One region of the Amorphus suaedae genome, then DNA from elsewhere that is predicted to be linked to it. Evidence: predicted binding sites of a transcription regulator. Region 1 holds the regulator's gene; each other region holds the start of a gene.
What was found. The regulator LexA, encoded in region 1, represses DNA repair genes until DNA is damaged. The targets are predictions, from matches to a motif close to TGTTCNNNNTGTGTTCNG.
Positions count from the first base shown of each region.

Region 2: AB7M35_RS11900 (ImuA family protein) is a predicted target of LexA. The motif match lies at 2,633-2,650, and genes of this name have one in related genera.
Region 3: AB7M35_RS18725 (DNA recombination protein RmuC) is a predicted target of LexA. The motif match lies at 2,899-2,916, and genes of this name have one in related genera.
Region 4: AB7M35_RS17850 (PA0069 family radical SAM protein) is a predicted target of LexA. The motif match lies at 5,228-5,245, and genes of this name have one in related genera.

Region 1 covers NZ_JBRJIT010000001.1:1,149,623-1,157,019, reverse strand. The annotation lists gene AB7M35_RS05175 (ComEC/Rec2 family competence protein) at 1-2,157, shown strand, start outside; gene lexA (transcriptional repressor LexA) at 2,201-2,911, opposite strand; gene AB7M35_RS05165 (molybdopterin molybdotransferase MoeA) at 3,283-4,491, opposite strand; gene moaC (cyclic pyranopterin monophosphate synthase MoaC) at 4,488-4,979, opposite strand; gene trpC (indole-3-glycerol phosphate synthase TrpC) at 4,989-5,810, opposite strand; gene trpD (anthranilate phosphoribosyltransferase) at 5,814-6,827, opposite strand; gene AB7M35_RS05145 (SurA N-terminal domain-containing protein) at 6,982-7,397, opposite strand, start outside.
Region 2 covers NZ_JBRJIT010000001.1:2,663,548-2,670,944, forward strand. The annotation lists gene AB7M35_RS11895 (autotransporter outer membrane beta-barrel domain-containing protein) at 1-1,924, shown strand, start outside; gene AB7M35_RS11900 (ImuA family protein) at 2,687-3,568, shown strand; gene AB7M35_RS11905 (Y-family DNA polymerase) at 3,585-5,138, shown strand; partial or broken gene AB7M35_RS11910 (PHP domain-containing protein) at 5,338-7,002, shown strand; partial or broken gene AB7M35_RS11915 (helix-hairpin-helix domain-containing protein) at 7,240-7,397, shown strand, end outside.
Region 3 covers NZ_JBRJIT010000002.1:1,085,019-1,092,415, forward strand. The annotation lists gene AB7M35_RS18715 (C40 family peptidase) at 1-679, shown strand, start outside; gene AB7M35_RS18720 (2-hydroxyacid dehydrogenase) at 719-1,663, opposite strand; gene AB7M35_RS18725 (DNA recombination protein RmuC) at 1,726-2,865, opposite strand; gene def (peptide deformylase) at 3,013-3,543, shown strand; gene fmt (methionyl-tRNA formyltransferase) at 3,591-4,523, shown strand; gene truA (tRNA pseudouridine(38-40) synthase TruA) at 4,665-5,402, shown strand; gene AB7M35_RS18745 (lysozyme inhibitor LprI family protein) at 5,505-6,122, opposite strand; gene AB7M35_RS18750 (adenine phosphoribosyltransferase) at 6,284-6,829, shown strand; gene AB7M35_RS18755 (TrmH family RNA methyltransferase) at 7,093-7,397, opposite strand, start outside.
Region 4 covers NZ_JBRJIT010000002.1:889,221-896,617, reverse strand. The annotation lists gene AB7M35_RS17875 (KpsF/GutQ family sugar-phosphate isomerase) at 1-579, shown strand, start outside; gene AB7M35_RS17870 (NADP-dependent malic enzyme) at 684-3,002, opposite strand; gene AB7M35_RS17865 (ceramidase domain-containing protein) at 3,092-3,850, opposite strand; gene moaB (molybdenum cofactor biosynthesis protein B) at 3,829-4,398, shown strand; gene AB7M35_RS17855 (glycosyltransferase) at 4,497-5,072, opposite strand; gene AB7M35_RS17850 (PA0069 family radical SAM protein) at 5,395-6,555, shown strand; gene AB7M35_RS17845 (ribonuclease HII) at 6,690-7,358, shown strand; gene AB7M35_RS17840 (3-hydroxyacyl-CoA dehydrogenase NAD-binding domain-containing protein) at 7,396-7,397, opposite strand, start outside.

The sequences.
Region 1 (7,397 bases):
CTGCGCACCGATCTCGACCATGGGCGCGGCTTTCTCTGGATCCCCGTGGCCTTCGCGCTGGGCGCCGCGCTCTATTTCGCGCTGCCGCGCGAGCCCCACTGGCAGACGCTTGCCGCGCTGGGCATGGCCGCCGCGTTCGCAGCCGGCAGGGCCCGCAGCACGCCAGCCGCGTTTCCCGTCCTCGTGGTGGTCACGGCAACGCTGGCGGGCCTCGCGCTGGCCGCTGCCCAGACCGCGCGCGTCGCCGCTCCGGTGATCCGGGGGGAACGCACCGTCGAGCTCGACGGCTGGGTCGAGGCGAGGGAACCGCGGCCGGATGGCGCCGTGCGGATGATCGTCCGCGTCCATCGCATCAAGGGGATCGGCCCGGCGCGCACGCCTCTGCGCGTCCGCTTCACAGCGCGGGGCAAGGGGCCCATGCCCCGGGTTGGCGACGCGATCACGGCGCTTGCCCGGCTCGCCCCGCCGCGCGGGCCGGTGGAACCGGGCGGGTACGACGCGGCCCGCAGCCTGTTCTTCGAGGGGATCGGGGCGACCGGCTTCTCCTACGGCATGCCAAGGTCGGCCGATCTCGGAGCGCCGCCCGCCGGCATCCGGGTAAAGGCGGTTGTCGCCCGCGTGCGGGACGGGATCGGGGCGCGGCTGCGCGCGGCGCTTCCGGGCGAGAACGGCGAAATCGCCGCGACCCTGCTGGTCGGCGATCGCGGCGGTATTCCGGAGGAGACCCAGCAGGCGATCCGGCTGGCCGGTCTCGGCCACATCCTGGCGATCTCGGGCCTGCACATGGCGCTGGTGGCGGGGACGGTGTTCGGGGCGGTGCGGTTCGCGCTCGCCGCCATTCCGGGGCTGGCGCTGCGCCGGCCCATCAAGAAGTGGGCGGCGCTGGCGGCCCTCATGGCGGGACTGGTCTACCTGATCCTCTCCGGTGGGGCGGTGGCCACCATCCGCGCCTTCGTCATGGCTGCGGTGGCGCTGGTCGCCGTGCTGGTCGACCGGCCGGCGCTGACGCTCAGGTCCGTGGCGGTGGCGGCGCTTGTGGTCATGGTCCTCGATCCGGCGGCCGTTCTCAGCCCGGGCTTCCAGATGTCGTTCGCGGCGGTGATCGCGCTGGTCGCGGCATACGAATGGCAGGCGGGGCGCGAGCGCACCGGCACCGTCGACCGGAACGCCGGCCGGATGCGGCGCATCCTGCGCACGGGCGGGCTGTGGATGGGCGGCCTGGCGCTCACGTCCTTCGTGGCCGGCCTCGTCACCGCGCCGATCGGCGCGCTCCACTTCCACATGCTGGCGCCGCTCGGGCTGCTCGGAAACCTGCTGGCGATGCCGTTCGTCACCCTGCTGGTCATGCCGTTCGGGGTGGTCTCGGTGGCGCTGATGCCGCTGGGCCTCGACCCGCTGGTTTTGCCGGTGATGGGGCTCGGCCTCGACGCCGTGGTGGGGATCGCGACCTGGGTCGCGGGCCTCAGCGGAAGCGCCGGGGCGGTCGGGCGTATGCCGGCGGCGGCGGTGCTGGCGATGGCGGGCGGCCTGCTCTGGCTGGCGCTCTGGCAGGCGCGCTGGCGGGTGCTGGGGGTGGTGCCGATGGTGGCAGGCCTCGCGATCGCGCCACTGGGGTCGAGCCCGGATCTGCTCGTGTCCGACGACGGGCGCGCGGTGGCGGTCAGGGGAGCGGATGGGCGGCTCGCGATCGCCACGGCCAAGGGCGGGGCGTTCGCCGCCGCCATGTGGCTCCGCGCCGACGGCGACGCGCGCGATCCGGAGGACCCGTCGATACGCAACGGGGTGCGCTGCGACGGCCTCGGCTGCACGCTGGCGCTCGCGGGACCCGTCGGGGACGCGCGGGATATGCGATCCGGGCCTAACTCAGTGGGGAAAGGCCGTGTCGCGGCCGCGACTGCCCGGCCGCCGCCGGTCGTGGCCTTCGCCGAGGACCCGGCAGCCTTCATCGAGGATTGCGGGCGCGCCGAGATCCTGATCACCCGCCACGACGCGCCGCCGGCCTGCGACCGCCCGCGCCTCGTCGTCGACCGGGCGCTGCTGCGCCGGAGCGGGGCGATTGCGCTCACCTGGCAGGCCGACCCGCCGTTCTACCGGTTGCGGCAGGCGCGGCCGGCGGTCGCGCGGCCCTGGACGGCGACGCCGGTGGTGACGCGGTGAGCGGTCGCCCGGCGCCGAGCGGGTGCCCGGGCGCCAGCAGGCGCTAGTACTTGCGGAACAGCGCCACGAGCTTGCCCTGGATGCGGATGCGATCCGGGCCGAAGATGCGGGTCTCGTAGGCCGGGTTGGCGGCCTCCAGCGCGATCGACGCGCCCTTGCGGCGCAGGCGCTTCAGCGTCGCTTCCTCGTCGTCGACGAGGGCCACCACGATGTCGCCGCTGTCGGCGTCGTCCGAGCGCTTGATGAGCACCGTGTCGCCGTCGAGGATGCCGGCCTCGATCATCGAGTCGCCGTGGACCTCGAGCGCAAAGTGCTCGCCGCCGCCGATCAGGTCGGCCGGCACGGTGATCTGATGGCTTTCCTGCTGGATGGCCGCGATGGGCACACCGGCCGCGATCCGGCCCATGACGGGGATGCTGTGGCCGGACGAGCGGCCACTGTCGACCGGGGCCGGCGGCGGGGGCGCCTTGCCGCGCGATCCCTCGATGACCTCCGGCGAGAAGCCGCGGGAGCGGTTGGCGCCCAGCGACGGGTTCGACGATTCCGGCAGGCGGATCACTTCCAGCGCGCGTGCCCGGTTGGGCAGGCGGCGGATGAAGCCGCGTTCTTCCAGCGCGGTGATCAGCCGGTGAATGCCGGATTTCGACCTGAGGTCGAGCGCGTCCTTCATCTCGTCGAATGACGGTGGAACGCCGCTCTCCTTCAGCCGCTCGTGGATGAACATCAGAAGTTCATGTTGCTTGCGGGTCAGCATGAAATCGGCCCCACCCCTTGGGTCAGCGACGCATGACGTATGCGGTACAAATCAGGAACGAACGCTACACGTTCCATATGTGTTCTGCAATGGTTAATGTTCGGTTTGCGATACGCCGGCCCAGAGCGGGAACAGGTCGCGGCCGGATCGTGGCGGCGGTTGCGGGTTGCGCAGGCGCGCAGACGGTTGCGCGCGCCGCCGGGGGGGCGGGAGGCGCAATCTGTGCGATTCGACGCGGTGCGGGAAGCGCGAAAGTCCTGGAGGGACGACGTCGAAGCCGCCGGCCCGCTCTCAGAGACCACACGGTGAGGGTGCCGCTGGCCTGATCTGGCAGGCGCGCCTGCCGGGCGTCTGGGTGTTCGGCGGAAGGCCTAGAGCCGGAGGATCCGGCAGACGCTGCCGGCGGGGGCGGCCGGCGCGTTGGGCGGACGGACGATCAGCGCGCCGGAAGCGGCGAGCGTCGACAGCATCGAGGAATCCTGCAGGGAGAACGGATCGGCGTCCGGCAGGCCGTCGTCGCGCTCGGTGAGGCGGGCGCGGACGTAGTCCTCGCGGCCGTCGTTGGCGGGCATGTCGTGGCTCAGCCGCGCCGCCGCGTAGGCGGGGCCGGGCGCCGCGTCGCCCTGCAGCGCGCGCACCAGCGGCACCAGGAACAGCATCGCGCAGACCAGGCTGGAGACGGGGTTGCCGGGAAGGCCGAGGATGCGGATGTCGCCGAGGTGGCCGAAGATCAGCGGCTTGCCGGGCCGCATGGCGATCCGCCAGAAGCCGAGCTCCATGCCGACATCGGAGAACGCCTTGCGCACCAGGTCGTGGTCGCCGACGGAGGCGCCGCCCAGCGTGACGAGGATGTCGACGGCGCGGTCGCGGCCGTCGGAAAGGGCCGCGACGGTCGCCTCGGCGTTGTCGCGGACGATGCCGAGGTCGATGGCCTCGCCGCCGGCGGCGGTGATGAGGGCCGCGAGCGCGGGGGTGTTGGAGGCGACGATCTGGTCCGGACCGGGCTCCTCGCCGGGCGCCACCAGCTCGTCGCCGGTTGCGATGATGCCGACCTTCGGCGCGCGGCCGACCGGCAGCGTCGCGTGGTTCATGGCGGCGGCCAGCGCGACGTGGCGCACGTCGAGGCGGGTGCCGGCGGCAAGCAGTGCGTCGTCGGTCTGGAAATCGAGGCCGGCGCGGCGGATGTGGCGGCCGGGCTGGGCCGGCACCGTCACCCGGACGGTCTGCGCGTCCACCGTCTCGGTGTTTTCCTGGATGAGGATGGTGTCGGCGCCGTCCGGCACCGGGGCGCCGGTGAAGATGCGCACCGTCTCGCCGGGCGCGAGCGTGCCGGCATGGCGGCGGCCGGCGACCGAGGCGCCCACCAGCCGCAGGGTCGCGCCGGCCTCGGCCGCGTCGACGGCGCGCACGGCGTAGCCGTCCATGGCGGAGGCCGCGAAGGGCGGCTGCTGCCGGGTGGCGGCGATGTCTTGCGCCAGCACGCGACCGACGGCCTCCGCCAGCGGCGCGTGGTCGACGCCGAGCCGGGCGGCGCCGGCGAGCACGCGGGCGCGCGCCTCCAGGACGGGGAGCAGGCTCACGTGGCGGGCTCCGCGCGGTAGTCGCCCGAGCGGCCGCCGGACTTGGCGACGAGGCGGATGTCGCCGATCACCATGGAGCGCTCCACCGCCTTGGCCATGTCGTAGATGGTCAGGCAGGCGACGCTCACCGCGGTGAGGGCCTCCATCTCCACCCCGGTCTTGCCGTCGACGCCCACGGTGGCGCTGACGCGCAGGCCGGGGAGGGCCGGGTCCGCCTCGATGTCGACCTTGACCGAGGTGACGGGCAGCGGGTGGCAGAGCGGGATCAGCTCGTGGGTCCGCTTGGCCGCCATGATGCCGGCGATGCGCGCGGTGGCGAGCACGTCGCCCTTCTTCAGGTTGCCGGTGCGGATCAGCTCCAGCGTGTCGGCGCGCATGGTGACGCTGCCGGTGGCGGTGGCTTCGCGCCGGGTGGCGGATTTCTCCGACACGTCGACCATGCGGGCGGCACCGGTCTCGTCCAGGTGGGTGAGGGTGTCGCCGCCCATGTCCCGCCGCTACTCGGCCGCGAGCCGCACGCCGACGGTGGCGCCGTCGAGCAGGAAGCGGGTGGCCGTCTCGACGTCGGACTGGCGCATCAGGCTTTCGCCGACCAGGAACGCGTCGACGCCGACGGCGGTCAGCCGGGCGATGTCGGCGGGCGTCGAGATGCCGGACTCCGCGACGATCATCCGGTTGCCCGGCACGTGCGGCGCCAGCGCCTCGGTGATCTCCAGCGACGTCTCGAAGGACCTGAGGTCGCGGTTGTTGATGCCGACGACGGCGGCCGGGATCTCGGCGGCGCGCGCCAGCTCGGCGGCGTCGTGGATCTCGATCAGCGCGTCCATGCCGAGGTTGTGGGCCGTCTCGACCAGCCGCAGCGCGGTGTCGTCGTCGACGGCGGCCATGATCACCAGGATCGCGTCGGCGCCCCAGGCGCGGGCCTCGAACACCTGGTAGACGTCGAACATGAAGTCCTTGCGCAGCACCGGCAGCTGGCAGGCGGCGCGGGCGTCGCGCAGGAACTCCGGCGCGCCCTGGAACGACGGCTCGTCGGTGAGCACGGACAGGCAGGTCGCGCCGCCGGCCTCGTAGGCGGTGGCCAGCGCGGAGGGATCGAAGTCCTCGCGGATGAGGCCCTTGGAGGGGCTCGCCTTCTTGATCTCGGCGATCAGGCCCGGCCGGCCGGATTTGATGGTGGCCTCCAGCGCGGCGCGGAAGCCGCGGGGCGCCGGTGCGTCACGCGCCAGGTCCTCCAGCGCGGCCAGGGGGCGCACCTCTTTCGCGGCTTCGATCTCTTGGCGCTTGTACGCTTCGATTTTGCTCAGGATATCGGTCATAGGTCACTCGTTCGATGACGTCACCAGCCTGCCGAGAACGTCCAGCGCGCGGCCACTGTCGATGATCTCTGCCGCGAGCGCCGCTCCCTCGCGGAGCGTGTCGACCCGGTCGGCGACGATGAAGGCGGCGGCCGCGTTCATCAGAACGATATCGCGGTACGCGCCGGGCTTCCCCTCAAGCACGTCGCGCAGGGCTGTGGCGTTTTTGTGAGCATCGCTGCCGATGAGCTGGTCGAGCGGCCAGCGCGGCAGCCCGGCGTCCTCCGGCGTGACGGTGAACGTGCGGACCTCTCCGTCCTCCACCGCCGCGACGTGCGTCTCGGCGGTGACGGTCACCTCGTCGAGCCCGTCGGCGCCGTGGACCACCCAGACCTTCTCCGATCCGAGCTCCTTCAGGGCGTGGGCGATGGGCTCCACCCAGCGCCCGTCGAACACGCCGACGAGCTGGCGCTTCACGCCGGCCGGGTTGGAGAGGGGGCCGAGGATGTTGAAGATCGTGCGGGTGCCCAGCTCCACGCGCGTCGGGCCGACGTGCTTCATGGCGGCGTGATGGGCGGGCGCGAACATGAAGCCGACGCCGGCGTCGCGCACGCAGCGGCCGATGGCGTCGGCGCCGAGCTCGATGTTGATGCCGAGCGCGGCGAGCACGTCGGCCGCCCCCGATTTGGAGGACAGCGCGCGGTTGCCGTGCTTGGCGACGGGGATCCCCGCGCCGGCCACCACGAAGGCGCTGCAGGTGGAGACGTTGTAGGTGCCCTTGGCGTCGCCGCCGGTGCCGACGATGTCCATGGCGCCCTCGGGGGCGACCACGCGCAGCATCTTCTCGCGCATGGTCTCCACCGCGCCGGCGATCTCGTCGATCGTCTCGCCGCGCACCCGCAGGCCCAGCAGCAGGCCGCCCATCTGCGACGGCGTGGCCTCGCCCGACATCATGATGTCGAAGGCGCGGCGCGCCTCGGCGCGGTTCAGCGCGTCACCCTGGGCCACCTTGTTGATCAGGCCCTTCAAATCGGACATCGACCGCTGTTCCCTTCGTGGTTGTCCGCGCGGGAAATCAACCGGACCCCCGTCGATCCGGCGCAAGCGCCCGATCGACGGGAAACGGCTCCAGTTTCACTACCTTGAGCAGTTCCGTCTCGTCGAGATCGTTTCGATCCGACCGGGAAGTGCCCTACGAGCCGGCGCCGCCGGCGGGCACGCCGACGATCTGGTTCAGCATCTGCTGGTTGACCGTCACGCCGCGTTCGCGCTCCAGCGCCGTCACGTATTCGCTGACGAGGGCATCGCCGAGCGAGCGCTGCAGCCGCTGACGGGCAGGTTCGTTGTCGGACGCCTCGGCGAAGAACGCCGGCTTGTTCACGGCGGTCACCTGCAGCACCAGGTGGCTCTGGTCGGCGGCCACGACGTCCGCCACGTGACCCTGCGGTCCCTCGAACGCGGCCGAAACGGCGCTCGCGGGCAGGCCCTCGGGGGTGTCCTGGCGCTTGAACGGCTGGGAGGTCTTCACCTCGGCGCCGACCGACTGGGCCACCGCATCGATCGCCTCGCCGCCGCGGATGCGCTCGGCGGCCGCCTTGGCCACGTCCT
Region 2 (7,397 bases), 1.5 Mb from region 1:
CTGCGCCTTGGGAATGGGGACGGCACGGGCTCAATCGGTCTGGGACCCGGTGATCAGCAACACCTACTGGTACGTGACCGTGCCGCAGATGCTGGCCTATGCCGCGCCGAGCACCAGCTTCGCCAATCCGATCCCGATCGGCGACCAGACGCTGTGGACGCTCGGCGCCTCCGTCAACGGCAGCTTCACCGGCCTGAGCACCGGCACGCTGAAGATCGGCCCGGCCATCTCCGTGTCCGAGCTGAATATTCAGGGAACCGTGACCCCCGACGGTCAGGTGACGATGGTGTTCACCCCGACCACCGGCGGTCCGACCACCATCGGCATCGGCGTGATGCAGCCGGAAGGCGACATCACCACCATGGAAATGCAGATGATCACCGGCACCGACCTGCTGGTGAGCCATTGGGCCTACATGGTGCCCTACGATCCGGCGACCTTCACGCCGCCGGCGCCGCGGGCGGTGCCCAGCAACCTCTCCCCGCAATGGGCCTGGTCGGAGGGCACGCCGTGGCGGATCACCAGCCCTGCCGCCTTCGGCACCACCAAGCCCGGCACCTTCGTCATCACCGGCTACAAGAGCGGCTATTTCTGGGGCGAGGGCCTGCGCCCGGACGGAACGCGGTTCACCCTTCTGGGCTCCATCACGCCGGAGGGCCGCGTGCTCTTCAACACCATCACCGACGGCACGCTCGCCAGCCTCTACGGCGGCATCGAGGGCGACGCCTCGACCGCGCAAATGCTGCTTGGCGCCTACACGGAGTCGGCGCTGTTCACCGGTGACCTCACCTACGTCAACGTCGTGCGCCCCTATCAGGAGACGGCGCAGGCGACCGGCACCGCTTCAGCGGTTGGCGCGGCTGAGGTGCTTTACGAGGTCGCGGGAACGACCGACGGCCTGTTCGGGGCCATGGCGCCGGTCACCAGCGTGCTGAACGATCTCTCCGGTTCGTCGCTGTCGGCCGCCCTGAGCCAGACCGTGCCGGTGCTCTCGGGCGCCGCCGCGCAGGCGACCGCCAACACCCAGCGCATGCTGGAGCAGGTCATCGCCAACCGTCTGGCGGATGCGGACGCCGCCTTCGGCCGGAACGTCTGGATGCAGCCGCTGGGCGGCGGCGGCTACCAGAACGCCGTCGACGGCGTGCCCGGCTACACGATGAGCGGCGGCGGCTTCGCCCTGGGGGCGGACGGCACGTTCGGATCGGGAACCAGGCTGGGCGGGCTGTTCGCCATCGCGGCCAACTCCATCGACTCCAGCATCGATGCGGACACGGCGAACCTCGCCCAGGGCTCCGCCGATCTCCAGTCCTATGTCTTCGGCCTCTACGGCGCCCAGCAGCTGGCGCCGGGCCTCGACCTCACCTTCTCCCTCAATGGCGGGCTCGTGGACACCTCCACCTCGCGGTCGATCTCCTTCATGGGAAGCGTCGCGGACGCCAGCTATCAGAGCCTCGTCCTCGCGGCCGGCGCGGGCCTGCACAAGACCTTTGCCGTGAACGAGGCGCTGAGCCTCACGCCCGGCGCGCGACTGGACTTTCTCACCGTCAATTCGGGCGATTACGACGAATCCGGCGCCGGGCCCCTCGACCTCTCCGTGGAGTCCCACAGCTACCAGGAACTGTTCGTCAGCGCCGAACTCGCGCTCCGCCATCACTTGACGGGCAGCCTGGACCTGACGGCGCGCGGCACGGCCGGATACAATCCGCTCGACACGACGAGCGAGGTGACGGCGAGCTTTGCCGGCGGGGGCGATTCCTTCGTCACCACCGGGCCGGAGGCCTCGCGGTGGCTGTTCACGGGCGGCATCGGGCTCGCGTCGCGGGCGACGGCGAACTTCACGCTCGGAGTGAACTATGACGTGCAGGCAAACCCGTCCGGCTACCTGAACCAGCTCGGCTCGCTGCGCCTGACCTTCGAGCTTTGAGCGGCCCCGCCTGACTGCCTGATGCCGTCAACGGCGACCTTCGGAACGGGGTCAGGATGCCCGGCAAGGACGTCCATCCTTCGCCAAGGGCTCTCCCATTCCGGGCGTGGCCGGATCGCAACGCCCGGCGTCCCGCGGCGGTGCCCCTCTGCGCGGAAAGCGCTTCCGGAAGCGGAGATGCCTCCCGGAACAGGCCTCGCATTCCGCGAAACACTCCTCGGCGGAACACACCATGAATGAGGAGGGCACCGGATGAGCACCGGCACCGCTCCGTGTATTCATGGAACGACGTGAGATCAGCCTGTCGGTATTCGGCATCGCGGCGATCGATCGCCGCGATGGAAACGCTTGTCGTGATCAGATGATCCCGTCCTGCCGGGATCAGGCGATCCGAATACGCCGGGGATCAGACGATCCCCATCACAATAGCGGCGATAAAGACGAAAGCCGCCCCGAAGAAGACCACGTTCATACGTCGGGCATAGGCCATGACGCACCTCCCTGTGGCACGATTACCGAACCTTAACCATACACCGTTCGGGCCCCCTTCGACAGAAAATTCGTTGCTGCGGCGCGCAGGAGGATGGTGCGCCGCAAGCAAATTTTCCCTCCGGGAGGGAACCCCTTGCTCGCCTTGGCTTTTCCGCCGGGCGCGCCGAAGCCGCCGGAAAAGCCCGCTTGACTCATCTGGCCCGCTCCGGAATCTATGAGAACATATCAGGAACATACACCGCCCCCGACCCGCCGTGGAGCCCGTGTCTCATGGCCGCCGTCCCGCTTTCCGACCTGCGCGCCCGCATCGCCGCCCTGGAAGGGCGCGCGCCGGCTTCGCGCGGCGGCGAGCCGTCCTCCGCGCCATCCGCGGCCCGGGTATCCGGCGCCCTGGGCAGTCCCGCGGCCGGTCCAGGCGCCCCCGCGCGCCGCTTCGGCGTGGCGCTGCTGGAACAGCTCTATCCCCTGGGCGCCCGGCCCGCCGGCACCGTGCACGACGTGACGTCCGAGGGCCACCGCGACGCCGGCGCCCTCACCGGCTTCGCCGCCGCCCTGGTTGCCCGGATGGGAGCGGCGGCAGGCCCCGTCGTGTGGGTCGCCGACGCCGTGACGGCGGGAGAGACCGGCAGCCTCTACGGGCCCGGCCTCGCCGCCTTCGGCATCGATCCCGCCCGGCTGCTGCAGGTCACCGCCCGAAGCGCCGCCGAAGCCCTGTGGGCGATCGAGGAGGCGCTGTCGGTGGGCGGGCTGGCGGCGATCGTCGGCGAGATCGGCGGCGCCCCCCGCGCCCTCGACCTCACCGCCACCCGTCGGCTGGCGCTGCGGGCGGAGCGTTGCGGCACGCCGGTGCTGCTGCTGCGCCCCGCCGGCCCCGCCATCGCCTCGGCGGCCCGGCTGCGCTTCGCCATCGCGCCGCGCCCCTCCGGCCCCGATCCCCATGGCCTCGCCGTCCTCGGGCGGCCCGGCTTCGCCGTCCACCTCACCCGCAACCGCGGCGGCCCGACCGGCACCGCCGACGTGGAGTTCTGCCCGCATGACCACCGTTTCCGGCCCCGATCGTCGACGGATTCTCAGCCTCTGGCTGCCGAGGCTCTCGACCGACCGGCGCGCCCGGGACCGGCGGAGATCGTCGCCCTTCGCCGCGTGTCCTGAGCCGCAGGCGGCCGCCGTGCCGCCCCGCGCCACCGTCGCCAAGGTCGGCGCGGCGCGCATTCTCGCCGCCGTCGACGCGCGCGCCGAGGCCGCCGGCCTGGAACCCGGCCTCGGCCTCGCGGAGGCGCGCGCGCTGGTGCCCGAGCTCGCCATCGACCCTCACGACCCGGAAGCCGACGCCGCCCTGCTGGCCGGCCTCGCCACCGCCTGCGACCGCTACACCCCGCTGGTCGCGCTCGATCCGCACGACGGCCTGTTCCTCGACATCACCGGCTGCGCCCACCTGTTCGGCGGCGAGACCGGCCTCCGCGACGATCTCCTCGCCCGCTTGGCCGGGGCGGAGATCGCCGCCCGCGCCGCCATCGCCGGCACCGCCGGCGCCGCCTGGGCCATGGCCCGCTACGGCCAGGCGCCGATCCTTGCCGACGCGGAGATCCCCGAAGCGCTCGCCCGGCTGCCGGTCGCGGCCCTGCGGCTCGCCCCGGAGACGGCGCGGTCGCTCGGCAGCCTCGGCCTCCGGACCATCGCCCAGCTCGCCGCCCAGCCCCGCGCACCGATCGCCGCCCGCTTCGGGCCGCTGCTGCTGCGCCGCCTCGACCAGGCGCTGGGCGCCGAGGACGAGCCGATCACGCCGCGCCGGACGATGCCGCTCCTGGTGGTGGAGCGCCGGCTCGCCGAGCCGGTCTTCCAGTGGGACGTGGTCGCCACCTATCTCGCCCGCCTCGCCGCCCTGCTGGAGACCCGGCTGGAAGCGCGGGGCGAGGGCGCCCGGCGGCTGGTGCTCGCCCTCTTCCACGCCGACGGCGCCGTCTCCGGCACCGAGATCGCCACCACCGGGCCGGTGCGCGATCCCGCCCGCATCGCCTCGGTCTTCGCGCCGAAGCTCGACGCGCTGGCGGCCGCCCGGCAGATCGACAGCGGCATCGACCTGATCCGTCTGATGGCCTTCGAGACGGCCCCGCTCACGGCCCACCAGGGTGACCTCGACGGCCACGGGACGGCCGAGGCCGATCTCGCCCGGCTGATCGACGTGCTCAGCGCCCGGCTGGGGGCCGCCGCCGTCACCCGGCTCGTCGCCGGCGACAGCCACATCCCCGAGCTCGCCGGCGCGGCCCTGCCCGCCCAGCGGGTCGGCAACCAGGCCCGGGAGAACGGAGGACCGGCTTTCCGCCCGGCCTCGCGGGAAAGGGCTGGCCAGCCCCTGCGAAGCCGCGGCAGCGCCTCGGCGGGGCTGGCAGTCGAGGCCTCTCCTCTGCAGGCGGCAGTGCCCGAGCCCCCCGAGCGGCCGCTGCGGCTGTTTCCCCGCCCCGAGCCCATCGAAACGGTGGCCGCCGTGCCCGATGGTCCGCCGGTGCGCTTCCGCTGGCGCAAGCTCGCTTACGTCGTCGCCCGCGCCGAGGGGCCGGAGCGCATCGCCGCGGAGTGGTGGCACGGCGGCGCCATCGGCCCGACCCGCGACTATTTCCGCGTCGAGGACACCGACGGCCGCCGCTTCTGGCTGTTCCGCGAGGGCCTGTACGCGCGCGAGACCACCGCCCCGCGCTGGTACCTCCATGGGGTGTTTGCATGAGCGGGAGAAAGGAAAGCCGTTCCCAAAAAGAATGTCCGGTCGGGCGGCCTCCCACAGCGCGCGACCGCGCGCCGGCAAAGCAATCGCAGGAAAAGTGCGGAGCGGTTTTCCGTCCGCGATTGCGAGAAAGCGGGTCAGGCCGCGCCCGCGCAGCCGGTGAGCGCAAGCGAACTCGGCGTGAACGGTAAGAAAGCGCCCCATGACTGAGCCCGCGCCCCCCCGCTTCGTCGAACTGGCCGCCGCCACCAACTTCTCCTTCCTCGCCGGTGCCTCGCATCCGGAGGAGATGGCGGTGCGCGCCGCCGAGCTGGGGCTTTCCGGCCTCGCGGTCGCCGATCGCAACACACTCGCCGGCGTGGTGCGGGCCCATGCGGCGGCCAGGCAGGCCTCCCTGCCGTTCGCGGTGGGCTGCCGGCTCGTCTTCACCGACGACACGCCGGACCTTCTCGCCTGGCCCACCGACCGCGCCGCCTACGGCCGGCTCTGCCGCCTGCTGACCGCCGGCAACATGCGCGGCGCCAAGGCCGACTGCCGGCTCCTGCGCGCCGACCTTTCCGCTTACGCCGAGGGACTGGTGTTCGCGGTCCTGCCCGGCACCGCGCCCGACGCCGCCGTGGCGGACACCGTGGCGCTCCTGGCCGACGCCACCGCCGAGCCGGTGCGCATGGTCATCACCGCCTCCTACGGCCGCGCCGACCGGCGCCGCCAGGCCGAGGCCGCGCGGCTTGCCGCGCGCCTGGGGTTGCCGCTGCTCGCCAGCCTGATGCCGCTCTACCACGCGCCGGAGCGGCGCATCCTGCAGGACGTGCTCACCGCGATTTCCGCCCACGTACCGGTCGATGCCGCCGGCACCCGGCTCGAGGCCAACGCCGAGCGCCACCTGAAACCCCCGCAAGAGGTCGAACGCCTGTTCCGGGACCATCCCGGCGCCGTCGCCGAGACGGTGCGGCTGTTCGAGCGCCTCGCCTTCTCCCTCGACGAGCTGCGCTACGACTATCCGGAGGAGGTCACCGACCCCGGCTCCACGCCCCAGCAGACGCTGGAACGGCTGGCCCGGGAAGGCGCCCGCGCCCGCTATCCGGCCGGCGTGCCGGAGAAGGTCGAGCGCGCCATCGCCCATGAGCTCCAGCTGATCGGCGAGCTGGACTACGCCCCCTATTTCCTCACCGTGCACGACATCGTCCGCTTTGCCCGCTCCCGTGCCATTCTCGCCCAGGGGCGTGGCTCGGCGGCCAACTCCGCCGTCTGCTTCTGCCTGGGCATCACCGAGGTCGATCCGGAGCGCACCGACCTCCTGTTCGAGCGCTTCATCTCGGCGGAACGCCGCGAGCCGCCCGACATCGACGTCGACTTCGAGCACGAGCGGCGCGAGGAGGTGATCCAGTACGTCTACGCGAAGTACGGGCGCGACCGCGCCGGCCTCGCCGCCACGGTGATTTCCTACCGCAGCCGCTCCGCCGCCCGCGAGATCGGCAAGGCGCTCGGCCTGTCGGAGGACGCCGTCTCGGCTCTGTCCGGCACCATCTGGGGCCACACCTCGGCCGGCATCAGCCCGGAAGACGCCAGGCGCGCCGGCCTCGATCCCGGCGATGCGCGGATCGCCCATCTGGTCCGGCTGTCCCGCGAGATCATGGGCTTTCCTCGCCACCTCTCCCAGCACGTCGGCGGCTTCGTCATCACCCGCGGCCGGCTCGACGAGGTGGTGCCCATCACCAAGGCGGCGATGGACGACCGCACCATGGTGGAGTGGGACAAGGACGATCTCGACGCGCTCGGCATCCTGAAGATCGACATCCTGGCGCTCGGCATGCTGACCTGCATCCGCAAGGCGTTCGCGCTGCTCGGCCGCCACTACGCCGAAGAGCTTGCCGCCAGCGACGCCGCCGCGCCCTCCGCCTATCCGCGCTTCCACCCGATGCGGGACGGCGAGTGGGACGGAGCCGGCCCCGCCGCACCCTCCATCGCCGTCGACCCGCGCAACCTGCCGGCCTTCGGCCCGGCGGGGGCCTCTCCCTTCACTCCACTCATTCCCGCGCCGGGCGGAATGGAGAACGGATCAGGTCCCGAAGCCCAGGCCGCCACTGCCCTCACCGATCCGTGGCCGGTGACCCTTGCCTCCATCCCCGAGGGCGACAAGGCCGTCTACGACATGATCTGCCGGGCCGACACGCTGGGCGTCTTCCAGATCGAAAGCCGCGCCCAGATGACCATGCTGCCGCGGCTCCGCCCCCGCGAATTCTACGACCTCGTCATCGAGGT
Region 3 (7,397 bases), on a different contig from region 1:
CCTGGTGCGCGTCTTCGAGGAGACCGCCGAGGGCTGGGCCTGGTGCCAGCGGGAGGAGGACGGCTACGTCGGCTACATGCCGGTGGAGGATCTGGGGGACCCCGATCCCGCGCCGACCCATCGGGTCACCGTCCCGTCGACCTTCCTGTTCCCGGGGCCGGACCTGAAGCTGCCGCCGCGCGCGACGCTGCCGATGGGCGCGTCGGTCGCGGTCGGCGGCCCCGAGATCCGCGGCGGCCTGACCTACGCCAAGCTCGCCACCGGCGGGGCGGTCGTCGCCAAGCACCTGGCGCCGCTCGGCGAGACCGCGCCCGACTGGGTCGCGGTCGCCGAAACCTTCCTCGGAACGCCCTATCTCTGGGGCGGCACGACGCGGGCCGGCATCGACTGTTCGGGGCTGATGCAGATCGCCTGCCGGATGGCGGGCATCGCCGCGCCCCGGGATTCCGACATGCAGGAGGCCGGGCTCGGCACGGCCGTGGAGGACAAGGGGCTGGCGCGTGGCGACCTTCTGTTCTGGCCCGGCCACGTCGGCGTCATGATCGACGGCGGCCAGCTGCTGCACGCCAACGGCTTCCACATGATGACGGTCATCGAGCCGGTGGACGAGGCGCGTGAGCGCATCGCCACCAGCGTGGGCCCGGTCCGCACCGTCCGGCGCATCCTGCCGGCTTCCTAGCTCGCAGGGGGCTGCAGGCGCCGACGTTTGGCGTTCCGCTCAGTAGCCCCGGACGCGGTCGACGACGTTCTGGAGCGGCTCGCCGCGCTCGAACGCCGCGATCTGGGCCCGGACGCCCCGGCAGATGGCGGCCGGATTGCTCTCGGCTGCGACGTGCGGGGTGATCACCACGTCCGGACGGTCCCAGAGCGGGCTCGTCGCCGGGAGCGGTTCGGTCTCGAACACATCGAGGGAGGCGCCCTTCAGGGTGCCGTCCTCCAGCGCCGCCAGGATGTCGGTCTCGACCTGCAGGCCGCCCCGCCCGGCGTTGATCAGCACCGGTCCGCCGAGCGCGCCGTCGCGGGCGAGCCGGGCAAACAGCGCGGCGTCGAGAAGGCCGCGCGTTTCCGGCGTCAGCGGCAGCAGCACAACCAGGATGTCGGTGCGCGCCAGGAAGCCGTCGAGCGCCGCGGCGCCGGAGACGACCTCGATCCCCTCGACGCTCTTCGCCGAGCGATTCCAGCCGGTGACCTGGTAGCCGAGCCGCTGCAGCACGGCGGCGGCGTCGGAGCCGAGCACCCCCATGCCCATCACGCCGACCCGGAGCTCGGTCGCCGCCGGGAAGTTCTCCGACCGCCATTCGTGCGCCCGTTGACGCGCCTGGAAGCGCAGCGCGCCGCGATGGTGGGTCAGCACCTGCAGCACCACCCATTCCGTCATCCGCCCCGTCATGTCGGGATCGACGGCGCGCACGATCGGCCGGTCGGGCAGCGAGCTGTCGGCCAGCAGCGCGTCGACGCCGGCGCCGAGGTTGAAGATGACGTCGAGATTGGGAAGCCCGGCCAGCAGGTCGCGTGGCGGCTGCCAGACGACCGCGTACCGGATGTCCGCCGGGTCGTAGGGGTCGGTGCCGTGAACGACGACCCGGCGACCGTCCGCGACGGCTTCCAGGTGGCGGCGCCACGGTTCGGGCGTGAAGCCCCGGGCTGCGAAGAGAATGCTCATGGCGATCAGGTGCCCGAGCCGGGCGCCGAGATCAAGCGCGCGTACGGAGGAGTGGCCGCCGGTCAGGCCTCGCCGGCCATCGGCATGGGGGAGGCGGGCCGGCCGGCGGCGTCCGGCTCGATGTCCAGCGCCTCGATCCGGCCGCCGCGCTTGGCCACCTTCTCCGCGGAGATGACGATCTGCTCGACGTCCCGCTGGGCCTGGCCGAAGTGCTGCTGCAGCTTCATCACCCGCTCGGTCATGCGGTCCACGTCGTCCATCAGGTGGCCGACCTCGGCACGGATCACGTGCGCCTCCTCGCGGATGCGGGCGTCGCGGATGACGGTGACAACCACCTGGATCGCAAGCTGCAGCAGCGTCGGCGACAGGATCACCACCCGGGCCCGGTAGGCGCGCTGGATGACGTCGGGAAAGCGGTCGTGGATCTGGCCGAACAGCGATTCCGACGGCACGAACACGAAGGCGATGTCCTGGGTTTCGCCCGGCACCAGATACTTCTTCCGCACGTCGTCGATGTGCTTGATGAGGTCGCGGCGCGCGCCCTGCTGGGCTTCCTTCAGGGCGGCATCGGTGTCGGCCGCCTCGATCCGCGCGAACGCCTCGAGCGGAAACTTCGCGTCGATGCACAGCACCGGCGCGCCGTTCGGCAGCCGGATCGTGCAGTCGGGGCGCACCCCGGTCGACAGCGTCGGCTGGAACGAGAAGGCGCCCTCCGGCAGTCCGTCGCGGATGATCGCCTCCATCCGCGCCTGGCCGAAGGCGCCGCGGCTCTGCTTGTCGGCGAAGATCCGCTCCAGCTGCGATACCTGGTCGGAAAGCCCCGACATGGTGCGCTGGGCGCGGTCGATGACGGCCAGCCGTTCGTGCAGCTGGCGCAGCGTCTCGTGGGTCGCGTTCGACGACTGCGACATCGAGGTGCCGAGCCGGTGGCCCATGCCGTCGAGGCGCTCCGACACGGCCCGCGTCAGCTCCGACTGGCGGCTGCCGAACACTTCCGCCACGGTCTGCAGCCGGCCCGACGTTTCCGCCTGCATGCGGACGATCTGGGCCATCTGGGCTTCCATCGCGCGTGCCGCCTCGGTGTCGCCGGAGCCCCCCTTGCGGGCGGAAAGGCGGAGGACCGCGACCAGCAGGATGACGATCACCACCGCCGCGGCGCCCAGCAGCGCCTCGGTCTGGGTCACCGCGTGGCCTTGAAACACGAAGATCGGATCCGACATTCCCGGAGGATAGCTGATTCGCGGTTTGTTCCGCCGATGCTTGCCCGGGGCGTGCAGGCAGTCGGGGAATGCGGCCGTGCGAGCCGCCGATCCGTTGACCGAAAGCGTTGCAGACAATAAATCGGCATGATGTCCAAACGATCGATCCTTCTGATACCGGACCCCACCCTCCGCAAGGTCGCCGCTCCGGTCGGCGCGGTGGATGACGGCGTGCGCGCCCTCATCGACGACATGCTGGAGACCATGTACGCCGCGCCGGGCATCGGCCTGGCGGCGCCGCAGATCGGCGTGCTCGACCGCGTCATCGTCTGCGACGTGGGGGGCGAAGACGACGAGGAGGAGCGGCGGCCGATGGCGCTGGTCAACCCGGAGATCGTCTGGAGCTCCGATGAGCTGCGCGTTCATCAGGAAGGCTGCCTCTCGATCCCGGAATACTACGAGGACGTGGAGCGGCCGGCCGAGGTCGCCGTGCGCTTCCTCGATCGCAACGGCGATCCTCGGGAGATTAAGGCGGGCGGTATCCTCGCCACCTGTCTCCAGCACGAGATCGACCACCTGAACGGCGTTCTGTTCATCGACTATCTGTCGCGCCTGAAGCGTGACCGGGTGACCAAGAAGTTCGTCAAGCAGGCCCGCCAGGCCGCCACCGAGAAAGCCTGATCCTTGCCGCCGCGCCCCGCGGCGGCGGTCACAGCACGGGATATCCGATGCCGCTCAGGCTCGTCTTCATGGGCACGCCCGATTTCGCCGTGCCGGCGCTCACCGAGATCGTCGGCCAGGGCCACGACGTGGCTGCGGTCTACACCCGCGCGCCGGCCCGCGCCGGCCGGGGCATGGAGGCGCGCAAGTCGCCGGTGCACGAGACGGCCGAGCGCTTCGGCCTGCCGGTGCTCACGCCCTCGACCCTGAAGGGCGAGGAAGCGGCGGCGGCGTTCGCGAGCCACGGCGCCGACGCGGCGATCGTGATCGCCTACGGGATGATCCTGCCGCGCTCGATCCTGGAGATCCCCGAAGCCGGCTGCTTCAACGTCCACGCCTCGATCCTGCCGCGCTGGCGCGGTGCGGCCCCCATCCAGCGCGCGATCATGGCCGGCGACAGGGAGACCGGCGTTGCCGTCATGCGGATGGAAGCCGGCCTCGACACCGGCCCGGTCTGCATGATCGAGAAGGTGGCGATCGGCGACGACATGACGGCTTCCGACCTGCACGACGTGCTGGCCCGCCTGGGCGCGGACCTGATGGTGCGCGCGCTGGGCGCCATCGAGCGCGGGACGCTCGACGCGGTGCCCCAGAGCGAGGAGGGCGTCACCTACGCCGACAAGATCGCCAAGGAAGAAGCCCGCATCCACTGGTCGCGACCGGCGTCCGAGGTCCACAATCACATCCGCGGCCTGTCGCCGTTTCCAGGGGCGTGGTGCGAGGTCGACGTGGGCGGAAAGACCGAGCGCATGAAGGTCCTGCGCAGCCGCCGCGAGGAGGGGACCGGTGCCCCCGGATCGGTGCTCGATGCCGAAGGGCTGGTGGCCTGCGGCGAGGGCGCGGTGCGGCTGGTGCAGGTGCAGCGTGCCGGCAAGGCGCCGATGGCCGCCGACGAGGTCTTCCGCGGCCTGCGGCTGGCGCCCGGGGCCGCGCTTCTCTGAGCAATTTCGGGGCGCAGGAAAGCGCCCTTTCGGTTGTCCGTCCGACACCGGATCGCAAGAATGGCCGGCCATGCCACTCTAGGCTGATTGCCCGGGAGTGGCGTCATGCGCCGGTCGCCCGCAGTTGAAAGCACGTGTCGGATGCCCCGCTACAAGCTGACCATCGAATATGACGGCGGCCCCTTCGTTGGCTGGCAGCGCCAGGCCGAGGGGCTCTCCGTTCAGGGCCGGCTGGAGGAGGCGATAAGCGCGTTCGCTAGCGAAACCGTCACCATCGGCGGGGCGGGCCGCACGGATTCTGGCGTCCATGCCCTCGGCCAGGTCGCCCACGTGGACCTCGCGAAGGAATGGCCCGGCGACACCGTCCGCGACGCCACCAACGCGCACCTGCGTCCGGATCCGGTTGCGGTGGTCGCGGCCGAGCGGGTGGCCGACGACTTCGATGCCCGCTTCTCGGCGACGGCCCGGCACTATCTCTACCGCATCGTCAACCGCCGGGCGCCGCTCACCGTGGATGCCGGGCTTGCCTGGCAGGTGTCGGCTCCCCTCGACGCCGAGGCCATGCACGCTGGCGCCCAGCGCCTCCTCGGCCATCACGACTTCACCACCTTCCGCTCCACCCACTGCCAGTCGGCCAGCCCGGTCAAGACTCTGGACCGGCTCGACGTCATGCGGGCCGCCGACGAGATCACCGTGATGGCGTCGGCCCGGTCGTTCCTGCACAACCAGGTGCGGTCGCTGGTGGGCTCGCTGGTTCAGGTGGGGACGGGCAAATGGCGGCCGGCCGACCTGGAAGCCGCGCTCAAGGCCGCCGACCGCACCCGCTGCGGCCCCGTCGCGCCGCCCGACGGGCTGTATCTGATGCGCGTGGATTATTGAGGGCTTCGTCGCGCGCGCCGCGGCGCTTGCTTCCGGCTCCGCGCTGAGAGCGGTGGGTGGAGACGGCCAGGCGGGCGGCCGGAACAGCTCGGCTTGGCCGGACTACTCCCGGTCGTAGTCGCCGAGCATGTGGCCGTTCATGCCGCAATAGTCCTGCTCGATCGCCCGGTTCGCCTCGGTGTCGTCGACGGTCGCAATGTCCTTGGCGAAGGTCACGGTCATATTCTCGTCGCCGACGGAAAAACGGTGCGCGCCGATCGGCTTCGCGACGCCCGAGTACGTACACACCCAGCGCACGTTGCCGCCCGAAACCGCCACGATGCGCAGCTTGGGGCCCAGGTCGCGCACGAAGAGCGCAACGTCGCCCATCGCGTAGTCGCCGTCCTCGGGGCTCGAGCGACCCTCGATCTCGGCGATCCGGGACCGGTAGGCCGACGCCATGCACGCCGCGTCCGCGCAGGCATCGCGCGTCTTGATCCAGTCGCGCTGGCTCTTCTTGAGGAGCGCAACCAGCGCGTCGTCGAAGTCGATGCGGCCCATCAGGTCGCGATAGGCGGTGCCGAGGTCGCCGTCGAGCCCGGAGAGGGTGGCATCACCGCAGATCGTCTTTTCCGTGCGGCTAGCGGCCTTGGCGCAGTCGAAGCTCGCGGCCTGGACCGCGGCAGGCATCGTCGCCATCAGGGCGGCGGCGAGCAATCCGATGCGAAACAAGTGACCCATCTGGGGTGTTTCCCGTTCATTGGACCGTGCCGGTCCCGGGCCGGCGGTCCTTGTCACAACCTGGAAAGCATCCTATCCGGTCGGTGAAGCGGCGGGCTATGTCATATGCTGCCCGCGCACCCCGTGGGGGGCTCATTTTCTGCAGGAGGAACGGCACCTCGATGTCCGGCTACGAGAAACCTGCGCTCTACGATCTGGTGCGCACCATCCCCGACTATCCGAAGCCCGGGATCCAGTTCCGCGACATCACCACGCTGATCGCCGATCCGATCGGACTGCGGACCGCCGTGGACGGGCTGCTCTGGCCCTATCTGCGCGAGCCGGTGGACATCGTCGTGGGGATCGAGGCGCGGGGCTTCATCCTCGGCGGCGCGGTGGCCCACGAACTCGGTCGCGGCTTCGTGCCGATCCGCAAGAAGGGCAAGCTGCCTGGCAAGACGATCGGTCAGGACTACACGTTGGAATACGGCGTCGACACCATCGAGATCCATGCCGACGCGATCGCACCCGGACAGCGGGTGCTGGTCATCGACGACCTGATCGCCACTGGTGGCACGGCCGACGCGGCGATCGAGCTGTTACGGCGCTCCGGCGCGGAGATCGTCGGCGCGGCCTTCGTCATCGACCTGCCGGCGCTCGGCGGCTCGCAGAAGCTCCGCGAGAAGGGGCTCGTCGTCCACACGCTGATGTCGTTCGAGGGAGACTGAGGGAGGCGGCCCACCCGCCGGACCCCGCCCCGAAAATGGGGCGGCCGGCACGGCCCCCCAGCCTCATGTGCCGGCCGCCGGCCCCGCCGCGTCACTGACACCGACTGGAGCCGGTATCGGTCGCGCGGGACACGGTGCGCCTGCGGCCCGATCCGCCAGCCGAGTGGCTGTCAGCGGGAGCCCGCAGGGCGGCGCGACCTTAGCCGCCAACCGTTGACGAAAGCACCCCCGGAAACCCGCAGAGCGCCCGCGCCGTCGGTGCCTCACGTGGCGAGGTGGTGCAGCACGATGCCCGACGTCGTTGCCACATTCAGCGAATCGAAGCGTTCGGACATCGGGATGCGCACGGTGGTCATGCGGCCGAGCACGTCGGCCGGCAGCCCGGGGCCTTCCGCACCGAGGAACACCGCCGCCCTCGCCGGCGCGGGCAGGGCGGACAGCGTCCTATCGCCGGCGGGTGTGAGCGCCAGCGGCTCGATGTCGGCGTTCCGCAGCCCGTCGAGCAGTTCCGACGTGTCGGCGAAGCGGGCGAACGGCACCATCAGGCTGCCACCGACGGAGACGCGGA
Region 4 (7,397 bases), on a different contig from region 1:
CGCTCGGCGCTCGGCCGCGCCGCCACCGTGTCGCTGGAACTGCCGAAGGTGGCCGAGGCCTGCCCGCACGGCCTCGCGCCGACCACCTCGACGCTGCTCATGCTGGCGCTCGGCGACGCACTCGCCGTGGCGCTGCTGGAGGCGCGCGGCTTCACCGCCCAGGACTTCAAGGTGTTCCACCCGGGCGGCAAGCTGGGGGCCCGGCTGCAGCACGTGCGCGACGTCATGCACCAGGGCGCCAACGTGCCGCTGGCGGCGTCGGGAACGACGATGAGCGAGGCGATCGTGCTGATGACCGGCAAGGGCTTCGGCACGCTGGGCATCACCAACGACGTCGGCCACCTGATCGGCATCATCACCGACGGCGACCTGCGCCGCAATCTCGGCCCGGATTTGCTGGAAAAGAGCGTCGACGACGTCATGAGCCGCGGCCCGAAGACGGCCGAGCCGGGCGAGCTCGCGGGCACCGTCCTGGAGCGCCTCAACGCCTCGCAGATCACCGCGCTTTTCGTGGTCGAGGGCGCGCGCCCGGTGGGCATCATCCACCTGCACGACCTGCTGCGCTCCGGCGTCGCCTGAGCGCGCGCAGCGCCCGATAGGCCTGCGCGTTGCTGCGCTTTTCTGCGCGATTCTGCGCGCGACCAGCGTGGCGCGCGCAGGTCAGTCCGTGCGGCGCGCGGCTCTCACGTCGCCGCCGTCGCCGCGACGACGGTCTCCGACCGGCTGGCCGCTTCCACCGCCGCCACCGCCGTCATGTTGACGACGCCCCGCGCCGTCGTCGAGCGCGAGACGATGTAGGCCGGCTGGGCGGCGCCCAGCAGCAGCGGGCCGATGTGCAGCGCCTGGGTCATCTCCTTCAGGAGCGTCATGGCGATGTTCGCCGAATCGAGGTTCGGGAATACCAGGAGGTTCGCCTCGCCGGTGAGCTTGCTGGTGGGCATGGAGCGGCCCCGCACCAGTTCGGACAGCGCGTCCTCGCCGTTCATTTCGCCGTCGACCTCGAGATCCGGCACCGTGCGCCAGAGGATCTCGGCGGCCTCGCGCATCTTGCGGGCGGAGGCGCTGTCGCGGGAGCCGAAGTTGGAGTGGGACAGCAGCGCCGCCTTCGGCGTCGTGCCGAAGCGGCGGACCTGGCGTGCGGCCAGCCGGGTCATCTCGGCGATCTCCGCCGCGCTCGGATCGTCGGTGACGGCAGTGTCGACCAGGAAATAGGTGCCGGTCTGGCCGATCAGGATCGACAGCGCCGCGAAGGCGTGGACGCCCGGCGAGCAGCCGATGATGCCCTGGACGTGGGTGAGATAGTCGTCGAAGCGCCCCTCCAGGCCGCAGATCAGCGCGTCGGCCTCGCCCCGCTTCACCGCGAGCGCGCCGATGACCGTGGTGTTGGAGCGCACCGCGGTGCGGGCGGCGTCCGGCGTCACCCCGTGGCGGCCGACCAGGCTGAAGTAGAGATCGGAATAGTCGCGGAAGCGCGGATCGTCCTCGGGATTGATGACCTCGATGGTCTCGCCCGGGCGCAGCTTCAGGCCGTGCCGCTCGGCGCGGGATTCGATCACCTTCGGCCGGCCGATGAGGATCGGCTCGGCGAGCCCCTCCTCCTTGATGATCTGGGCGGCGCGCAGCACCCGCTCGTCCTCGCCCTCGGCGTAGATGATGCGCTGCTTGCGCGTCTTCGCCTCGGCGAACAGCGGCTTCATGAGAACGCCGGTCTTGAAGACGAAGCGCGTCAGCCGGTCGTTGTAGGCATCGAAGTCCTCGATCGGCCGCACCGCGACGCCCGTTTCCATGGCCGCCCGGGCGACCGCCGGCGCGATCCGCAGGATCAGCCGCGGATCGAACGGCGACGGGATCAGGTAGTCGCGCCCGAAGATGCGGGTCTCGCCGCCATAGGCCTTGGCGACGACTTCCGACGGCTCCTCCTTGGCGAGGTCGGCGATGGCACGCACGGCGGCGCGCTTCATCTCCTCGTTGATGGCCGTCGCGCCCACGTCGAGGGCGCCACGGAAGAGGTAGGGGAAGCAGAGGACGTTGTTGACCTGGTTCGGGAAATCGGACCGGCCGGTGCAGATCATCGCGTCGGGCCGCGCCGCGCGGGCGAGCTCCGGCATGATCTCCGGGGTCGGGTTGGCGAGCGCCAGCACCAGCGGCTGGTCGCCCATGCGCGCCACCATCTCCGGCTTCAGGATGCCGCCGACCGACAGGCCGAGGAACATGTCGGCGCCGTCGATGACCTCGTCGAGGGTGCGCTTGTCCGTCGGCTGGGCATAGACGGCCTTCCAGCGGTCCATGCTCGCCTCGCGGCCCTCGTAGACGACGCCGTCGATGTCGCAGACCCAGATGTTGCGCCGGTCGGCGCCGAGCGAGACCAGGAGGTTGAGGCAGGCGAGCGCCGCGGCGCCGGCGCCCGAGCAGACGATCTTCACGTCCTCGATCTTCTTGCCGGCCAGCGCCAGGCCGTTGGTCGTGGCGGCGGCGACGATGATGGCGGTGCCGTGCTGGTCGTCGTGGAAGACCGGGATCTTCATCCGGGCCTTCAGCTTGTCCTCGATCTCGAAGCAGTCCGGGCCGCGGATGTCCTCGAGGTTGATGCCGCCGAAGGTCGGCTCGATGGCGGCGACCACGTCGCAGAACTTGTCGATGTCGCGCTCTTCGACCTCGATGTCGAAGACGTCGATGTTGGCGAACTTCTTGAAGAGGACCGCCTTGCCCTCCATCACCGGCTTGCCGGCGAGCGCGCCGATGGCGCCGAGCCCGAGCACGGCGGTGCCGTTGGAGATGACGGCGACGAGGTTGCCGCGCGAGGTGTAGTCGAGCGCCGCCGTCGGGTCCTTGGCGATCTCCAGGCACGGGGCCGCCACGCCGGGCGAATAGGCGAGCGACAGGTCGCGCTGGGTGCCGAGCGGCTTGATCGGCTGGATCTCGAACTTTCCCGGGCGCGGCAGGCGGTGATACTTCAGCGCCGCCTCGTCCAGTGTCTCGCTCGTCGGCTTCATCTGCGACATGTGTGCTCCATACGGCCTCGGGCCCTGCCCGGCGGCGGACCCGCGTGATCGCCCGTCGCGACTGACCTAGCCCAAATGACGCGGCCTGTTCAAACGGAACGGCGGAGGGTGGGTCGGTCGAGGGCCGTGTCCATGACGACATAGAGCACGGTCGCGTTGAGAAAGTGCCAGATGAAATGCGTGCCGATCGGGAAGGCGGCGCAAATCGGCTCGTCGATCACCCGGAACGACACCGACGCGGCGAACAGCGCACCGGCCACCAGCAGGCCCGGGGCATGGGGATCGCCGCGGCTCGCCAGAAACGCCCCGACGCCCACCAGCGCGAACAGCGCCGGAAGGTAGGCGGCCGATCCGCCGAAGATGAGGGAGAGGAACGGAACCACGGCGACGCTGGCGGCCACATAGACCGCCGTCGCCGCCAGGGCACGGACGATGGACAGCCGCACGAAGCGGCGCATGGCCAGGAAGAAATAGCAGAGGATAAACAGCGCGATCGGGGCGGTGTCGGCGATCGCGGCCCATTGGGTGGCCACCGTGTGGAAGAGAAACGAGCCGATTCCGATCGCCGCCGTCAGAAGGGCGAGGCCCAGAATCGGCCAGTCGTGCCGGTTGCGGCTCCATTCGCGGACGATGAGAATCGCGGCGAAGATGAAAACGACGTTGCTGACGGCGTTGAGCGGTTCCGCCCAGAAGCTGGTGCCGGTGCGCTCACAGTACAAATCCAACGCATCAGTCACGACGCACTTTCCCCCACCCCGGCGCGCTTGTGGACAGCCACGCCAATCGTCATGGTCGCCATGATAGTTCTTCGTTTGGAGATCCGACCATGCCCCATCTCGACGAGACACGAACCTTCATCCCCGTGTCCATCGCCGTTCTCACGGTTTCCGACACGCGGACGGCCGAAAACGATCGGTCCGGCGACACGCTGGCCGGGCGCATCGCGGATTCGGGCCACTGGCTCGCCGACCGCGCGATCTGCAGCGACGACATCGCCGCCATCCGGGGGCACGTGCGCAAATGGACGACCGATCCGGCGATCGACGCGGTGATCACGACCGGCGGCACGGGCTTCACCGGGCGCGACGTCACGCCGGAAGCCGTGAGCCCCATGTTCGACAAGCACATGGATGGATTCTCGGCGCTGTTTCACCGGATCTCCGCCGACACCATCGGCACCTCGACGATCCAGTCGCGCGCCACCGCCGGCCTGATCAACGCGACCTTCGTGTTCGTGCTGCCGGGATCGCCGGGGGCATGCCGGGATGCCTGGGACCACATCCTGAAGGCCCAGTTCGACTATCGCCACACGCCCTGCAACTTCGTGGAGATCATGCCGCGCCTGTCGGAGACCATGCGCCGCGGCGCCCGGGAGGGCGCGGGCCGCTCGGCCTGAGGATCGCCGGTTGCGGACGAGCCACGCCGGCGCATCGCGCGCGGGCGCGCCGGCGGCGGATGGTGCGGCAGGAGGAGGTCAGGCGGGAGGAAGGCCGCTCAGGGGTGAACGAGGGCCCGGGAGCGGAGCACGCAGAGGCGGCGCCAGGAGATGGCCGCGTCCAGCGACGGCGCATGGCGCTCGTCGTCGAGCGCCTTCGCCAGGGCGGTGCGGGTGGCGAGCAGCCCCTGCTCCGGCACCGGCAGGCCGAGAATGTGCGACCGCAGCGAGACCACGGCCTGGGAGATGCGGCGCGGGCGGACGAACTCGTCGAAGGCGAAGCGGAAGACCGCGGTGCGCTCGCTCGCGCTGCCCGAGCGCTCCGCAGCATCGACGAACGCCGACACCTCGCGCTGCCAGCCCGGCTCCAGCGCCACGGTCGGCTCCAGCACGAGAACCCAGCGGCCGCGCTCGACGGCGGCCAGCGCCGCGGCGACCCGCTCGTCCCGTGGTTCGTCGAGGCTGATCAGGCGGCACCCCGCCGCGTCGGCGACCTTGCCGGTGCCGTCTTCGGACTGCCGGTCAGCGACGATCACCTCGGCAACCACGCCTTCGACGGCGCCGGGAACGAGGGCCGCAAGGCAGCGGGCGAGCGCGAATTCGTTATTATGTGTCGGAACAATGACGCTCAGCATTCCTAGTGCATAGCATGTTGCGGCGCACAAGGCGAGCGCGTTGCGTCCAAAAATTGCGCATGCCTGCATTCACGTCGCGCACATTGCCGAAGAGACGGCCAGCGACGCGTGGCCCCTGGCGCCTGAGGCGGAACATTTGCCTTGCGCGGCGCGTTTGTTCTTGTATTGTTCCTGACCGGCTCCCACGTTCCCCCTGCCCGGCATGTGCGTGACGGGCCGAACGGAACATGAGAACAAAACGAGATCAAACACAGTCGCGCCGCGCCTCGGCCGCCTCACCCGGTCTTCCGAGCCGCCGCGACCCAACCGGAGAGGTGGCGTCATGAATGCCCCTTTGCGACAGCCTCTGACCTCGGACCGCGCGGCGCCGCCGCCGCTCATCGACGAGACCGGCCAGCCGGCGCCGTTCGGCGCGCGCCTCGACGAACATCGCCGGCGCGGCCGCGGAGCGGCGGTCAATCCGGCCGGCCGGTTCGAAAGGACGGCGATCGAGACGGTCGACGACGGCTGGGAAGGGCTCGGCGAGCTGCCGGCCCTGAAGACCGAGGTCCGGCTGGAGACGCCGCGCACCGTGATCACCCGCAACGAGTCGCCCGACATCGGCTTCGACCGCTCCATCAACCCCTACCGGGGCTGCGAGCACGGCTGCGTCTACTGCTTCGCCCGGCCCTCCCACGCCTACATGGGGCTGTCGCCGGGGCTGGACTTCGAGACGCGGCTGACCGCCAAGCCGGGGGCCGCGGCCGTGCTGGAACGCGAGCTGTCCAACCCGCGCTATCAGCCGAAGACCATCGCGCTCGGCACCAACACCGACCCGTACCAGCCGATCGAGCGCGACTACAAGATCACCCGGGAAATCCTGGAGGTGCTGGAGCGCACCAACCATCCCGTCGGCATCGTCACCAAGTCGGCGCTGGTGCTGCGCGACATCGACATCCTGCAGCGGATGGCCGAGCGCGGGCTGGTCAAGGTGGCGATCTCGGTCACCACGCTCGACCGCAAGCTGGCGCGGGCGATGGAGCCCCGCGCCGCCACGCCCCAGAAGCGCCTCGACACCATCGAGCAGCTCGCCGCCGCCGGCATCCCGACCAGCGTGATGGTCGCCCCGGTGATCCCCGCCCTCAACGACGCGGAGATCGAGACGATCCTGGAGCGCGTGTCGGCGGCCGGCGCCCGGGAGGCCGGCTACGTGCTGCTGCGCCTGCCGCTGGAGGTGTCCGACGTCTTCAAGGACTGGCTGCTGCGGCACTATCCCGACCGCTACCGGCGGGTGCTGTCGATCCTGCGGGCGATGCGCGGCGGCAAGGACTACGACGCCACCTTCGGCAAGCGGATGAAGGGCGAAGGCCCCTACGCCTGGACCCTCGGCCGCCGCTTCGAGCTCGCGGCGAAGCGCAACAGGCTGAACACCTCGAAGGCGCGGCTGCGCACCGACCTGTTCGTGCGGCCGCTCGGCGACGGACGCCAGCTCAGCCTGTTCTGACGGGCAGCCGCGATCGGCGGGCACGGGCGCGCCGCCTGTCGAGGGGCGGATTGCGATAAGGCGGGGGCGGGTTTTCGCCGCCGGCCAAGACGGGCAGGATAGGGGTCACCCGCGAATCAGCCCCGTTGGAAGCGATGCCCGCCGCCGCCCCGTCCAGGACCCCGTCGATCTATCCGAACCCCGCCTTCGACCGCGCCGCCCGCAGGCGCGCCGGCGGCCCGGTGTGCGGCGTCGACGAGGCCGGGCGCGGCCCGTGGGCCGGGCCGGTCGTCGCCGCCGCGGTGACCTTTCCGAGCGGCGTGAGCGTCGCGGGCGTCGCCGATTCCAAGGTGCTGTCGGCCGAGGCGCGCCACGAGCTCTACGCCCAGATCGTCGCCCGCGCCGACGTGTCGGTGGTGGTGGCCTCCTGCAGCCGCATCGACGCCATGAACATCCGCGGCGCCACCCTGTGGGCGATGACCCGCGCGGTGGCGGGGCTGTGCGAGCGGCCGCGGCTCGCCCTCATCGACGGCAAGGACGTGCCGAAGGGGCTTGCCTGCGAGGGCGAGGCGATCGTCGACGGGGACGCCAAGTCCGCCGCCATCGCCGCCGCCTCGATCGTCGCCAAGGTGACCCGCGACCGGCTCATGCAGCACATGGCGCTGTCCTTCCCGGACTACGGCTTCGAGCGGCACAAGGGCTACGGCACCCGGCACCACCAGGAGGCGCTCGCCTCGTTCGGCCCGACCATCCATCACCGGCGCTCGTTCCGGCCGATCCGCATCCTGCTCGGGCTCGAGCCGGCCGACGCGATCGCCGGCTGACGGGCGTCGTCCAGACGGACCGGCTCCGAACGCCTGCTC